3 regions of the Actinophytocola sediminis genome follow, and region 1 is predicted to be linked to each of the others. Evidence: riboswitches for the same ligand, from Rfam matches in the RefSeq annotation. Region 1 holds a riboswitch; each other region holds the start of a gene.

Region 1 (4,852 bases):
ACCGAGCTGACCAACCGGGGCAAGATCGCGTTCCAGTCGCTGCCGGACATGTTCCTGGTGCTGGTGACCCCGGACGGGCAGACGATCAGCAAGGCACCGGTGTCGCTGTCCTCCCGGCCGCCGCACCGCATCGGCGTGCCGCCGGGCGAGACCGCCGGCGGGCACACCGTGTACGTGGTGCCCGAGCACACCGAGGTCAACCGCGTCCGTTGGAGCCCGCGCCCGGACGAGGAGTCCCGCACCCTGACCTGGACCGTCGAGAACTAACAGCCGCAATGCCCTGAATGAGGCATTGGCGACGCTCAACGTCCCGAATGAGGCATTCAGGGCAGGTGACTCGCGGTAGTGCTAGCTCTCCCTGGCGAGTTTGTCCAGGGCCGCGCGCAGGTCGTCGGGGTACTCGCTGACGAACTCGATCCGCCGGCCGTCGGCCGGGTGGTCGAACGCGAGCTGCCTGGCGTGCAGCCACTGGCGGGTCAGGCCGAGGCGCTTGGCGAGCACCGGGTCGGCGCCGTAGGTCAGGTCGCCGACGCACGGGTGGCGCAGCGCCGAGAAGTGCACCCGGATCTGGTGCGTGCGGCCGGTCTCCAGCCGGATGTCCACCAGGGACGCCGCGCGGAAGGCCTCGAGCACCTCGTAGTGGGTGATGCTCGGCCGGCCGCTGGCGACCACGGCGAACTTGTAGTCGTGCTTGGGGTGCCGGTCGATCGGCGCGTCGATGGTGCCCGAGGTCGGGTCGGGGTGGCCCTGCACGAGCGCGTGGTAGCCCTTGTCGACGGTGCGTTCCTTGAACGCCCGCTTCAGGACGGTGTAGGCGTGCTCGCTCTTGGCCACGACCATCACGCCGGTGGTGCCGACGTCCAGCCGGTGCACCACGCCCGTGCGCTCGGCCGCGCCGGAGGTGGACACCCGCACACCGGCGGCCGCGAGCCCGCCGACGACCGTCGGCCCGGTCCAGCCGGGGCTGGGGTGCGCGGCGACGCCGACCGGCTTGTCGACCGCGATCACGTCGTCGTCCTCGTAGAGGATCTTCATGCCGGCGACCGCGATCGGCTCGATCTCGATCGGGCGATCGGGGTCGGGCAGGGTGATCTCGAGCCAGGTGCCGGCGACGAGCCGGTCGGACTTGCCAGCCGGGCGCCCGTCCAGGCTGACCTCGCCGGACTCGGCGAGCGCGGCGACGGTCGTGCGGGACAGGCCGAGCAGCTTGGCCAGGCCGGCGTCGACCCGCATGCCGTCCAGACCGTCGGGAACCGGGAGGGTTCGCTCGGTCACGTGTCGTCCTTAGTCTTGTCGGTTGCCTTGTCGGTTGCTTTGTCTTTTGTGGACGTGCCGTCGTAGTCGCGACCGAGCAGGGCCATCAGCACGATGAGCGCGCCGCCGCAGACGATCGCGGAGTCGGCGACGTTGAAGACCGGGAAGAAGGACCCGTTGGGCTCCAGGACCGAGACGAAGTCCACCACGTGCCCACGCAACGGCCCCGGCTCGCGGAAGAACCGGTCGATGAGGTTGCCCAGCGCCCCGGCGAGCACCATCGCGAGCCCGACCGCCCAGCCGACCGACCGCAGCTTGGGCATGATCCAGATGATCGCGACCACGACCCCGAGCGCGACCAGGGTCAGCAGCCAGGTCATCCCGGTGGCCATGCCGAACGCGGCACCCGGGTTGCGCACGATCTGCAGGTAGACGAACCCGCCGAGCACCCGGACCGGCGGTTCCCCGTCGAGCGCCGAGACCGCCACGATCTTGGTGATCACGTCCGCGACCAGCAACACCGGCGCCACGACGGCGAACAGCCAGGCCCGGCGCGGGGGCCGGACGTCCGCCGGTGGCGGGGTGTCGCCTGGCCCGTCGCCGCCGGCGACCGGCGTGTTCTCGTCGGCATCCGGCACGCCGGTCTCGGCCTCGGTGCCGGTTCTGGGCTCGTCGCTCACCCGGCCATTGTCCACGTCCCCCGAACGGAGCTGTCCGGCACATCAACCACGGGTGACGAAACCGGCAACAGCGGCCACATACCGCCGGTAACCGTCCAGGGCGAGCGGCACCGCGGCGGCGACCTGCTCGACGTCGATCTCCAGGTACTCGTGCACGAGCAGGTTCCGCATCCCGACCGAGGAAGCCGCCAGGTCATCGAGCAGGTCCCGGATGCGCGCCAGTCCGGCGAACACGACGTTCGGGTCGACAGCTCGCGCACCGAACTCTCGGAACGACTCGGCGTCCAGCTCCCGGGTCTCGGTGTCACCCACCCCGATCATCCTACTGACCTGCCGGCGGCTCACCAGCCAGGAACGCGGGCAGGCCGCGCGGGTCGGGGGTCGGCGTCCAGCGGCCGTCGGCCAGCGCGTAGTCCCAGGCGGGGCCGTCGGCGACCAGGGTGTGCAGCGCCGACACCACCCGGTCGACGTGCTCGACCGTGCTGCCGAGCCCCAGGCTCGCCCGTAACGCCCGCCCGCCCGGCACACCGGCCCCCGCCAGCAGCCGTCGCGTCGCCACATGCGCGCAGAACGCCCCGTCGCGGACCCCGATGCCGTACTCGGCCGACAGCGCCGCGGCCAGCAGCCCGGGGTCGTGGCCATCGACCGCGAAGCTGACCACCGCCACCCGGTCCGCGTCGAACAGGCTCAGCTCCCGCAGGCCGGGCACTCCGGCGAGCCCGGCACGCAACCGGTCGAGCAACGCCCGCTCATGGCCGATGATCGACTCCCAGCCCCATGACTGGATCGTCCGGCACGCCACCGCGAGCGCGTGCGCGCCGACCACGTTGGGCGTGCCGGCCTCGTGCCGCTCCACCCCGGCCGACCAGGACACCGACAGGTCGTCGGCGACCAGGCTGGACGCGCCGCCGCCGGCCAGGTACGGGGCCGCCGCCCGCAGCCAGTCCGCGCGGCCGACCAGGGCACCGACGCCGAACGGCGCGTACAGCTTGTGGCCGGAGAGCACCACGTAGTCCACGTCCAGCGCGCGCACGTCCACCGGGCGGTGCGGCGCGAGCTGCGCGGCGTCGAGCACCACCCGAGCACCGTGCTCGCGCGCGGTCGCGACCACCGAGGACACCGGCCACAGCTCACCGGTCACGTTCGACGCCCCGGTCACCACCACCAGCCTCGGCCCGGTCGGACACGACCGCAACGCCTCCCCCAGCGCGGCCACCGACGAGATCCGGCGCACCAGCCGGCCGCGCCACGGCAGCAGCGCCGCGTGGTGATCGGTGTCGAACACCACCACCGACGTGCCCCGTGGCAACGTCCTGGCCAGCAGGTTCATCGCATCCGTCGTGTTGCGGGTGAACACCACCGAGTCCGTGCCACGCGCCCTGACGAACGAGCGCACCACCTCGCGGGCCTGCTCGTAGACCCTGGTCGACACCTGCGAGGCGAACCCGGCGCCCCGGTGCACGCTCGCGTACCAGGGCAGCAGCTCGTCGACCGCGTCCCGCACGGCCAGCAGGCACGGCGCGCTGGCCGCGTGGTCGAGGTTCGCGTAGGGCACCGCGCGCCCGTCGACCAGCGGCACCGTGAGCTGGGCGCCGGCCACCGGCGGCACCGCGTCGAGGACCGGTCGAGCGTGCGGAATGGCGAGGGTCATCGGAGTTCACTCCCGGGTCGGGGACCCCGCCCACGGGGACCCGCGCTTGCCCGCCCGCACCGCGCGGAGGGCCAGGTCCTCACCCGGGGCACCCCACCGCGGTTGGAGGGTTGCCGGTCAGCAAGCCGGGGCTTCGCGCTGACACTCATGACCTTCGAGGGACCAGAGTAGCCGACCGTCCTCGAGCATTGCCAGACTGACGGCATGAGTGAGCTTGCGAGCGACTACGACCTGCTGGTGCTCGGCTCGGGTCCCGGCGGGCAGAAGGCGGCCATCGCGGCCGCCAAGCTCGGCGCCAACGTCGGGCTGGTCGAGCGCCGCAACATGATCGGCGGCGTGTGCATCAACACCGGCACCATCCCGTCCAAGACCCTGCGTGAGGCCGTCCTCTACCTGACCGGCATGTCCCAGCGCGACCTGTACGGGCAGAGCTACCGGGTCAAGGACGAGATCACCATCGCCGACCTGACCGCCCGCACGAGCCACGTGGTCGGCCGCGAGGTCGACGTGATCCGCGCGCAGCTGGCCCGCAACGGCATCGACGTGCTGCCCGGCATGGGCCGGTTCCTCGACCGCAACACCGTGCAGGTCACCGACGGCACCGGGCAGGAACGCTCGGTCACCGCCACCAAGATCGTGATCGCCACCGGCACCACCCCCGCCCGACCGTCCACAGTGGACTTCGACGAGCAGACGATCATCGACTCCGACGGCATTCTCGGGCTCGACCGGATCCCGCGCTCGATGATCGTCGTCGGCGCCGGGGTGATCGGCATCGAGTACGCGTCGATGTTCGCCGCGCTGGGCACCAAGGTCACGGTGATCGAGCAGCGGATGCGGATGCTCGACTTCTGCGACACCGAGGTCGTCGAGGCGCTCAAGTACCAGCTGCGCGACCTCGCGGTCACCTTCCGGTTCGGTGAGACGGTCACCGCCGTCGAGCGCTACGCCAAGGGCACGGTCACCATCCTGGAGAGCGGCAAGAAGATCCCCGCCGACATGGTGATGTACTCGGCCGGCCGCCAGGGCATGACCGAGCACCTCGACCTGCCGGCCGCCGGCCTGCAGGCGGACAAGCGCGGCCGCATCGAGGTGGACGCCGAGTTCCGCACGCCGGTGGACAACATCTACGCGGTCGGCGACGTGATCGGCTTCCCCGCGCTGGCCGCGACCTCGATGGAGCAGGGCCGCCTGGCCGCCCACCACGCGTGCGGCGAACCGGCCCACCCCATGCACGAGCTGCAGCCGATCGGCATCTACACCATCC
Region 2 (4,852 bases), on a different contig from region 1:
GAGCGTGACCCGGCGCGCGATCTCCTCGACCGCCTCCAGCACCCGCAACGAGCCCGGCAGGTCGTGCAGCTCCTGGCTGAGATAGGCCAGCCGCACACTCTGCCCCTGCACCCGTTTGCCGGACGCCGCGGTCAAGTCTCCGGCGAGCAGCCGCAGCAGCGTGGTCTTGCCCGAGCCGTTCACCCCGACCAGGCCGATCCGGTCCCCCGGCCCGACCCGCCAGGTCAACCCGTCGATCAGCGTGCGCGAGCCGAGTGTGACGGTGACGTCCTCCAGCTCCAGCACGGTCCGGCCGAGCCTGCGCTTGGCGAAGGCCAACAACTCCACCGAGTCCCGCAGCGGCGGCACGTCGGCGATCAGCGTCTCGGCGGCCTCGATCCGGTAGCGCGGCTTGGACGTGCGCGCGGGCGGACCGCGCCGCAGCCACGCCAGCTCCTTGCGCACCAGGTTGCGCCGCTTGTCCTCCAGCGTCGCGGCCAGCCGGGCGCGCTCGGCGCGGGCGAAGACCCAGTCGGCGTAGCCGCCCTCGTACTGCTCGACCTGCCCGCCGACCACCTCCCAGGTGCGGGTGGCGACGGTGTCCAGAAACCAGCGGTCGTGGGTGACCACGACCAGTGCGGTGCGGCGCGCGACCAGGTGTTCGGCCAGCCAGCGGACACCCTCGAGGTCGAGGTGGTTGGTCGGCTCGTCGAGGATCAGCAGGTCAAGGTCCTGCACCAGCGCCGCGGCCAGCGCGACCCGCCGGCGCTCCCCGCCGGACATATCGGCGACCGGGCTGTCCACACCGAGCGCGGTGATGCCGAGACCGTCCATGATCGTCCGGATCCTCGGGTCGGCGGCCCACTCGTGCTCGGCGGTGACGCCGAGCGGGTCGAGCACCGCGCCGCGCACGGTCGTGGCGTCCCGCAGCTCGGTGCGCTGGGTGACCACGGCCTGACGCAGGTCCCGGCCCCGGCTCACCCGCCCGCTGTCGGGCGGCACGATGCCGGCGAGGATCTCCAGGAGGGTGGTCTTGCCGCCGCCGTTGAGGCCGACGACGCCGATCCGGTCCCCGACGCCGACCCCGAGGGACACGCCGTCCATGAGCGGACGCATGCCGTAGCTCTTGCCGACCGCCTCGAGATTGACCAGGTTGACCATGACCTGTCCACGGTACCGATGGTTCAGGCGTGCACCTGCGGCGGGAGGGGGCGTGGCTCGTCGTCGTTCACCACGCGCGCGCCCGGCACCGGGCCGTGCACGACCCGCACCGTGCGGCACACGCCGGCACCCGACAGCTCGGCCGCCACCCGCACCGCGTCCTCGGCATCCGCGCACAGGAACGCGCAGGTCGGGCCCGAGCCGGACACCATGCCGGCGAGCGCGCCCGCGCTCACCCCCGCGCGCAGCGTCCGGCGCAGCCCCGGCCGCAGCGACACCGCGGCCGCCTGCAGGTCGTTGCCGAGCAGCAGCGCGAGCTGACGCGCGTCGCCAGCGGCCAGCGCCTCGAGCACCGGCTCGACCGCGCCCACCCTCGGCGGCTCGCCGGTGTCCCGCAGCCGGTCGAGCTCCGCGTAGACCTTCGGCGTCGCCAGCCCACCTCTGGCGAACGCGATCACCCAGTGGAACGTGTGCCTGGTCAGCACCGGGACGATCCGCTCGCCCCGCCCGGTGCCCAGCGCGGTACCGCCGTGCAGCATGAACGGCACGTCGCTGCCGAGCACCGCGGCCACCGAGGCCAGCTCGTCCCGGCTGATCTCCAGCTTCCACAGGTTCGCGAGGCCGAGCAGGGTCGCGGCCGCGTCCGCGCTGCCGCCGGCCATCCCGCCGGCGACCGGGATGCCCTTGCGGATCAGCACCCGCACCTTGGGCTCGTCCGCGTCCTTGCCCGCGTACCTGGCCAGCTCCTCGACCGCCCGCCAGGCCAGGTTGGCCCCGTCGGTGGGCACCGCGGCCGCGCCCTCGCCCTGGACCTCGACCCCGGGCTCGTCGGCGATCGCCACGGTCACGTCGTCGGTCAACGACAGCGACTGGAAGATCGTGGACAGCTCATGGAAGCCGTCCTTGCGTACCTCACCGACCGCGAGGTGAAGGTTCACCTTGGACGGGACGCGGACGGTGACCGGGCGGGGCACTACAGCGAGCACCAGCCCAGCCTACGGCTCCCGCGTCCCGGCCAAGGAGGGTCCGTCACGAGTCAGGCGACCTGTAGCGCCCGCGACGACTGGTGGTGCACCGCGGCCCCGCGCTCGGCGAGCCAGCCGAGCGCGGCGTCGGCGAGGTGACCGTGCAGCCCGAGGCGGAACCGCGCGACCGGCGTCTCGCCGATCTTGGTCACCCCGCCGCCGACCACCGAGATGTCGGTGCCGAACCGGCTGGTGGCCTCCGGCAGCAGCGAGCCGACCGCGGCGAACCCGATCAGCACGACGTCCGCGACACCGGCGTACCCGCCGGGCACCTGGCCGTCGATGGCCGGCAGCACGGCCTGCGCGACCAGGCTTTCCTGGTCGCCGACCAGGTCGAGCAGCCGCCCGCTCTCCAGCAGCCGGCCGTGGTCGAGCACGGCCACGTCGTCGGCGATGCGCCGCACCACGCTGGTGTCCTGGGTGGCGACCAGCACCGTCGCGCCGAGCTCTGCCCGCGCCCGGTCGAGCACGGCGAGCACGCCGGCGACCCCGGCGTCGTCCAGGTCGGCGGTCGGGTCGTCGGCGAGCACCACGGCCGGGTCGCCGACCAGCGCCCTGGCCACCGCCACCCGCTGCCGTTGACCGGGCGTGAGCTGGGCGGGGTAGGTGGCGGCGCGGTCGGTGAGGCCGATCAGGTCGAGCACCTTGCCGACCCGCTCCCGGCGCAGCGGACCGTCCATGCCGGCCTGCTCCAGCGGCACCGCGATGTTGCCGGCGGCCGTGCGCTGGCCGAGCAGCGAGTCCCTCGGCGGCACCACGCCGATCCGGGAACGGGCCACCCGCAGGCTGCGCTCGTCCAACATGCCGGTGTTGCGCCCGTCGAGGCGGAACACCCCACTGTCCGGACGCTCACGCAGCGACAGCACCCGCGCGAGGGTCGACTTGCCGGCACCGGTCGGGCCGACCACGCCGACGATGACGCCGTCCGGGACGTCGAGGGTGACGTCGTCGAGGGCCACGACCGAGCCGGAAGTACTTCGGAAGGATTTGCTGAGGTTCTCCAGGGTGATCACAGTGCGCTCCAGTCCAGGCGCGAGCGAACGAACTCGCATGCCGGTAAACCCAGTTCAACTGGGTGAGTAAGGGGTGTCAGAAAGTCGGTATGGGCTCGAGAATCAGCTTGTTGAGCACATAGGACGACAGCCCGTGACCGTGCGCCGGCACTGGTCGATGACCCGCCTGGTAGTGAGCATGACCATCGCTCTCACTCCTCCATCGTTCCTGGCGGTAGCACCTGCTCGCGATGAGTGGTTGCTGCGGCGTCTCGGAGCCAGGTCTCTCAGCCGCTCGGGATGGATTAACCGCACTCAGTCAACCTGACGACGGGTGAAGATCGCAACGTCCATCCGGTGGATCCGGTGAGCGTCACACCGGCGCTCGATCCGGAATAAGGTCAGCCGCCCGCGACACCGGCCAGCCGCGCGAAGTCGGCGACGGCGAGTTGCTCGCCCCTGGTCGTCGGGTCGATGCCGGCCAACTCGAGTAACTCCCCCGCTGCCCGCGCGGACCCCGCCCAGCCGGCCAGCGCGGCCCGCAGGGTCTTACGCCGCTGTGCGAAGGCCGCGTCCACCAGGGAGAACACCCTGGTCCGCTGCCCAATCGGCGACTCCCGGCGGGTCAGCAGGACCAGCGCGGAGTCGACGTTGGGCACCGGCCAGAAGACCGCGCGCGGCACCGTGGCCACCCGGCGGGCGTGCGCGTACCAGGCGATCTTGACGCTCGGCACGCCGTAGGTGCGCGATCCCGGCCCGGCGACCATCCGGTCGGCCACCTCGGACTGGACCATGACCAGCGCCTTGGCCAGGCCAGGCAGTTCGTTGAGCAGGTGTAGCACTACCGGTACCGAGACGTTGTACGGCAGGTTGGCCACCAGCGCGGTCGGCGCGGCGCCGAGGCGCTCGGCGGTGACCCGCACGGCGTCGTCCTCGATCACCCGCAGCCGGTCACGCAGGGCGGGCGCGCGTTCACCGACGGTCTCGGGGAGCTTCCCGGCCAGAACCGGGTCGATCTCGACCGCGAGCACCGTGGCACAGGCCGGCAGCAGGGCGAGGGTGAGCGATCCGAGGCCCGGACCGACCTCGATGACCACGTCGTCCTCGGCCAGGTCGGCGGCACGCACGATGCGCCGGACCGTGTTGGGGTCGTGGACGAAGTTCTGGCCGAGCCGCTTGGTCGGCCGGATGTCGAGTTCGTCGGCGAGACGGCGCACGTCGGCCGGCCCGAGCAACAAGCTGCTGTCCGTTCCGCCGCGCACCACCAGGCGAGCCTAGTGCCCGCCCCTGATCGCCTACCTGGGCAGGCCGAGCTCGCCAGAACAGTGCGGCCAGGCGCCGTAGCTGCCGCCCGCGCCGTCGCGCACCTTGGTGGCGATCGCGATCTGCTGCTCACGGGTGGCCTGGTGGGCGTCGGGGGCGTACTGCTCGCCGCCGTTGGCGTCCCAGGTGCCGGGGCTGAACTGCAGGCCGCCGTAGTAGCCGTTGCCGGTGTTGGCCGCCCAGTTGCCGGTGGACTCACACTGCGCGAGCGCGTCCCAGACCTCGCCGTCGGAGATCACCGGGACCGGGGGCTCCTTGGTGCCGATCCGGACGATCTTCGGCTTCGGCTTCTTGGTGACCTTGGCGCCGATCTCCTCGCGGTCGATCTCCGTACCGTTCTTGATCGTGATCCGGTAGGTGACGATCCGCTCG
Region 3 (4,852 bases), on a different contig from region 1:
ACTTGGCGATCGTGTGCGTGGCGGTGCTGTTCCTGCTGCGTGCGATGCGGGTCGGGCCGCGTGGTGCGGCCGTCGGTGCGATGGGCGCGCTCGTCGGGTTCGTGGTGCTCGCCGGGCCGGAACCCAGCGTGCTGCGCGCCGGTGTCATGGGCACCGTCGGTCTGCTGGCGCTGGCGATGGGTCGGGAACGTGCGGCGCTGCCGGCGCTGGGCACCGCGGTGATCGTGTTGGTGCTGTGGGACCCGGCCATGGCGGTGAGTTTCGCGTTCGCGTTGTCCGTGCTGGCCACGGCCGGACTGGTGTTGCTCGCGCCGCGGTGGGCCGACCGGCTCGCCGCGCGCGGGGTGCCCCGTGGTTTCGCGGACGCGCTCGCGGTTCCGGCGGCGGCGCATCTGGTGACCGCGCCGGTGGTGGCCGGGATGGCGGGCGAGGTCAGCCTGGTCGCGGTACTGGCGAACCTGCTGACCGCCCCGGTGGTCGCGCCGGCGACGGTGCTGGGCGTGCTGGCGGCGCTCACCGCACCGGCGTCCACATGGCTGGCCGAGATGCTGGTTCGGCTCGCAGGGCCGGCGGCCGACTGGCTGATCCTGGTCGCCCGGCATGCCGCTCGGGTGCCCGGCGCCACGATCGGCTGGCCTACCGGGTGGTGGGGTGGGCTGCTGCTGGTGGCGTGCGTGCTGCTGCTGGTCGCGGCGCTGCGGCGTCGGCGCCTCCGGGTGCTGGTGGGTGCCCTGCTCACTGGGCTGTTGGTGGTGGCCGTCCCGGTCAGGGTGATCTCGCCGGGTTGGCCTCCGCCGGGGTGGGCGATGGTCGCCTGCGACGTCGGTCAGGGCGACGCGCTGGTGCTGGCCACCGGGGACGCGGGCCGGGCGGTCGTGGTGGACACCGGCCCGGAGCCAGGGCCGCTGGCTGGGTGCCTGGACCGGCTGGATGTGTCGAGAGTGCCGCTGGTGGTGCTCAGCCATCTGCACGCCGATCACGTCGGCGGGTTGGCCGCGGTGCTGGGCGAACGGACGGTCGGTGCGGTGGGCGTGAGTCCCGCCAGGGAACCGGCCTGGGCATGGGAGGAGGTGCGGGCCGCAGCGGCCGCGGCCGGGGTGCCGATCGTGGAGCTCGACGCGGGGCGACAGCTGGCCTGGCCTGATCTGACGATTGAGGTGTTGGCCCCGATGGCGAAGGAGGTGATGCCCGCGGCGGAGGCCGAGGGTACGGAGATCAACAACGCGTCACTGGTGCTGCGCGCGGCGACGCCGGCTGGGCGGATCCTGCTCAGCGGGGACGTGGAGCTGGCGGCTCAGGCGAGCCTGCTTGGTTCGCGGATAGACCTGTCCGCCGAGGTGCTCAAGGTTCCGCATCACGGCAGCCGGTACACCTCGCCGGAGCTGTTCGCGGCGATCCGGGCACGGGTCGCGGTGGTGAGCGTCGGCGCCGACAACCAGTACGGCCACCCCAACCCGACCACGATGAGCGCGCTCAGCGGCACCGGTGCGCTCGTGATCCGCACCGACACCGACGGAGACGCGGCGATCGTCCCCGACGACGGTGGCCCCCGGGCGGTGACCCGAGGGGCGGCCAGGGGGCCACCGTTCGTTGGGGACGGGCTGGGTCGGGCGGCTGCTCGTCGTCGCGCGCTGGCGTTGAGCGGTGGTTGACGCCACGCAGCGGGTCACCGGTGACCCGCTGACGGCCCTGGCGTGGGATGTCCGGCGCACGACTGGGCAGCGGATTCCTGTGTCCACATAGGACGGCTGGGTCCTGGTGGAGTTTGCGGGTGTTCGGCGGTGGTGGTGTGGTGCGCCACTGTCCTATGAGGACTCCAGGGCTGCGCGGACGGCGGCGGTCGACGGTGGCACGGTGGCGCGCGGGCCGATCTTGTCCTGCACCGCGTCCAGGGTCTTGAGGCCGTCGCCGGTGATGAGCAGGACCGTATCGGCCTCCGGATCGAGCTGGCCGGTGTCGATCAGCTTCTTCGCCGTCGCGACGGTCACGCCGCCGGCTGTCTCGGCGAAGATGCCCTCGGTCCTGGCCAGCAGGCGGATGCCCTCGACGATCTCCTCGTCGGTCACGTCCTCGACCGCGCCGTTCGTCCTGCGCACGGCGTCGAGCACGTACGGGCCGTCGGCGGGAGCGCCGATCGCGAGCGAGCGGGCGATGGTGTCCGGCTTCACCGGGCTCACCACGTCCAGGCCCGCCTTGAACGCGGCGGACACCGGCGAACACCCGGTGGCCTGGGCGCCGAACACCCGATACGGCCTGGCCTCGACCAGACCGAGGTCGGTGAACTCGCGGAAACCCTTGTCCACCTTGGTCAACTGGGCACCGGAGGCCACCGGCACGACGATCTGGTCGGGGAGTCGCCAGCCGAGTTGTTCGGCGACCTCGTAGCCGAGCGTCTTGGAGCCCTCCGCGTAGTACGGGCGGACGTTGACATTGACGAACGCCCAGTCGTCGTGTTCCGCGGCGAGTTCGGTGGCCAGCCGGTTCACGTCGTCATAGTTACCGTCGACCGCGATCAGGGCGCCGTCGTACACGGCGGTGGTGAGGATCTTCGCGCGCTCCAGCGACGACGGGATCAGCACCACCGACTCCCAGCCGGCGCGCGCGGCCGCGGCGGCGACCGCGTTGGCCAGGTTGCCGGTGGACGGGCAGGCCAGCACGGTGAACCCCAGCTGGCGTGCGGCCGCGAGCGCGACGGCGACCACCCGATCCTTGAACGAGTGGGTCGGGTTGCCCGTGTCGTCCTTGACCCACAACGACTTCACGCCGAGCGCGGCGGCGAGCCGGTCGGCCTTCACCAGGCGGGTGAGACCCGGCTCGGTGTTCGGCTGAGTGTCCACATCGGACGGGACGGGCAGCAGGTTGCGGTAGCGCCAGATCGACTTGGGGCCCGACTCGATGTCGGCCCTCGAGATGTCACTGAACTCGTAGGAGACTTCCAGGGGGCCAAAACACTCGATACAGGCGAACTCCGCGGCAAGCGGTACCTGGTGGCCGCACTCCCGGCAGCTGAGCCCGCGCGCGGGCCCGAGGTCGAACGTGGTGGTGGCGTGGGCAGTGACTGTCATCGCGAGGTATCTCCTCATCTGTCCCGCGTACGGGTCGGAATTGGCACCGTGTTCATCACCATTCCTCGCGGTAGCGAATGGCTGACGCCGGTTGCCGGGGCTTCTTCGGGCCGATCCCTCTGCCCCTCTGGATGAGCGGTATTCAGTTGTTCTTCGAACACGTTACGGCACGACCCTCTTTCCAGGCCAATGTGAGGTCCATCATTCGAGAGAGGCACCAGCGGCACTGGCCGCGAATCCGATCCGATCCGGCCCGACCGGGTCGGACGAGGCCGACGTGGGAGCTGTTCGGGACGGGTACTGGGGCGGGGCAGGTCAGGGGACGGGGTGACGGGACGTCGGCACCTCGTCGCGCTGCGCGCTGCCTTGGCCCGGCCGACGGACCCCGCCCGCCACCGGGGTGACCGAGGTGGTGCGAGGATGGCGGGGTGAAGTCACCCGCCGTGACCCCGCCTGCCCTCGAACTCGTCCTCGGCGAGGAGGAGTTGCTGGTGGAACGCGCGGTCCGGGCCGCGGTCGACACCGCCAAGCTCGCCGACCCGTCCGCCGAGCTCACCCGCGTGAAGGTGGCCGACATCAGCCCGCCGGAGCTGGCCGAGCTGGTCAGCCCGTCGCTGTTCGCCGAGCGGCGGGTCATCGTCCTGGAGAGCGCGAACGACGCCAACAAGGACATCGCCGCCGCCATCACCGCCTACCTCAAGGCGCCGGCGGAGAGCGTGCAGCTGGTCGTGCTGCACACCGGCGGCGGTCGTAAGCCGGCGAAGGACCTGGTCGCCGCGTTGCGCTCGGCTGGGGCGAACGTGGTGGACTGCCCGAAGATCACCAAGCCGGGTGACCGGGAAGCCTTTGTGCGCAACGAAATCCGGCGCGCGGGCGGCAAGACCGACGCGGACGCGGTCAGCGCGCTGATCGACTCGGTCGGCTCGGATCTGCGCGAGTTGGCGTCGGCGGCGGCCCAGCTCGTGGCGGACACCGGCGGGCAGGTCACCGCCGAGGAGGTGCGCCGCTACCACCGCGGCCGGGCGGACGTCACCGGGTTCGCGGTGGCGGAGAAGGCGGTCACCGGCGACGTGCCGGGCGCGCTGGAGATGCTGCGCTGGACGATGCAGCTCGGCGTGCCGCACGTGCTGGTCGCCGACGCTCTCGCGGACGCGGTGCGCACCGTCGCGCGGGTCGCCGGCGCGGGCCGGGCGGACCCGTTTCGCTTGTCATCGGAGCTGGGTATGCCGGCGTGGAAGGTGCGCAAGGCACTGTCCCAGTCCCGAGGGTGGCATCCGGCGGGGCTGGTCGCGGCGATGCAGGTGGTCGCGGAGGTGAACGCGGACGTCAAGGGGGTGGCGGCGGACGCGGACTACGCACTCCAGCGCGCCGTCCTCCGCCTTGCCGAAGCCCGCCGACGCACCTAGGCCGCGCTGGCCGCCGCGGCTGGACCCGGATCGCGCTGGCCTGGCCCAGCCGAACGGACACGTGGGCCGTATGGGCTTACGCGGCTGACCAGGCGCTCAGCTGCGCTGGTCGACGCAGCCAGGCAGACACCTGGGCTGTGCTGGTCGACATCTCACAACAAAAACAGCGCTGGCCGCCGAGGCGGCCAGCGCTGTTATCGCTGAGGGCTCAGAGCTGGTTGGCGCGCTTGGCCATGGCGGACTTCTTGTTGGCCGCCTGGTTGGCGTGGATCACGCCCTTGCTCGCCGCCTTGTCCAGCTGGCGGCTGGCGTCGTGGAGCAGCGCTACGGCCTTCTCCTTGTCGCCCGCTTCCGCCGCCTCGCGGAACTTGCGGATCGCGG

Evidence for each region. Region 1 has a riboswitch for S-adenosylmethionine ahead of ACYVIP_RS40320 (aminotransferase class V-fold PLP-dependent enzyme). Riboswitches for the same ligand answer to the same signal wherever they lie in the genome.
Region 2: linked by a shared signal. The riboswitch ahead of ACYVIP_RS18130 (methionine ABC transporter ATP-binding protein) and the one ahead of ACYVIP_RS40320 (aminotransferase class V-fold PLP-dependent enzyme) in region 1 are both predicted to bind S-adenosylmethionine.
Region 3: linked by a shared signal. The riboswitch ahead of thrC (threonine synthase) and the one ahead of ACYVIP_RS40320 (aminotransferase class V-fold PLP-dependent enzyme) in region 1 are both predicted to bind S-adenosylmethionine.

Annotation. Positions count from the first base shown of each region.
Region 1 is NZ_BAAGXS010000091.1:29,618-34,469, reverse strand. Features, by position in the region: gene ACYVIP_RS40340 (AsnC family protein) at 1-267, shown strand, start outside; gene ACYVIP_RS40335 (RluA family pseudouridine synthase) at 349-1,275, opposite strand; gene lspA (signal peptidase II) at 1,272-1,934, opposite strand; gene ACYVIP_RS40325 (HepT-like ribonuclease domain-containing protein) at 1,977-2,246, opposite strand; gene ACYVIP_RS40320 (aminotransferase class V-fold PLP-dependent enzyme) at 2,257-3,585, opposite strand; SAM riboswitch class IV at 3,623-3,738, opposite strand; gene sthA (Si-specific NAD(P)(+) transhydrogenase) at 3,790-4,852, shown strand, end outside.
Region 2 is NZ_BAAGXS010000028.1:82,857-87,708, reverse strand. Features, by position in the region: gene ACYVIP_RS18140 (ABC-F family ATP-binding cassette domain-containing protein) at 1-1,140, opposite strand, end outside; gene ACYVIP_RS18135 (4-(cytidine 5'-diphospho)-2-C-methyl-D-erythritol kinase) at 1,164-2,126, opposite strand; gene ACYVIP_RS18130 (methionine ABC transporter ATP-binding protein) at 2,177-3,178, opposite strand; SAM riboswitch class I at 3,375-3,464, opposite strand; gene rsmA (16S rRNA (adenine(1518)-N(6)/adenine(1519)-N(6))-dimethyltransferase RsmA) at 3,559-4,422, opposite strand; gene ACYVIP_RS18120 (transglycosylase family protein) at 4,453-4,852, opposite strand, start outside.
Region 3 is NZ_BAAGXS010000011.1:119,346-124,197, forward strand. Features, by position in the region: gene ACYVIP_RS07455 (ComEC/Rec2 family competence protein) at 1-1,652, shown strand, start outside; gene thrC (threonine synthase) at 1,806-3,065, opposite strand; SAM riboswitch class I at 3,077-3,203, opposite strand; gene holA (DNA polymerase III subunit delta) at 3,494-4,471, shown strand; gene rpsT (30S ribosomal protein S20) at 4,680-4,852, opposite strand, start outside.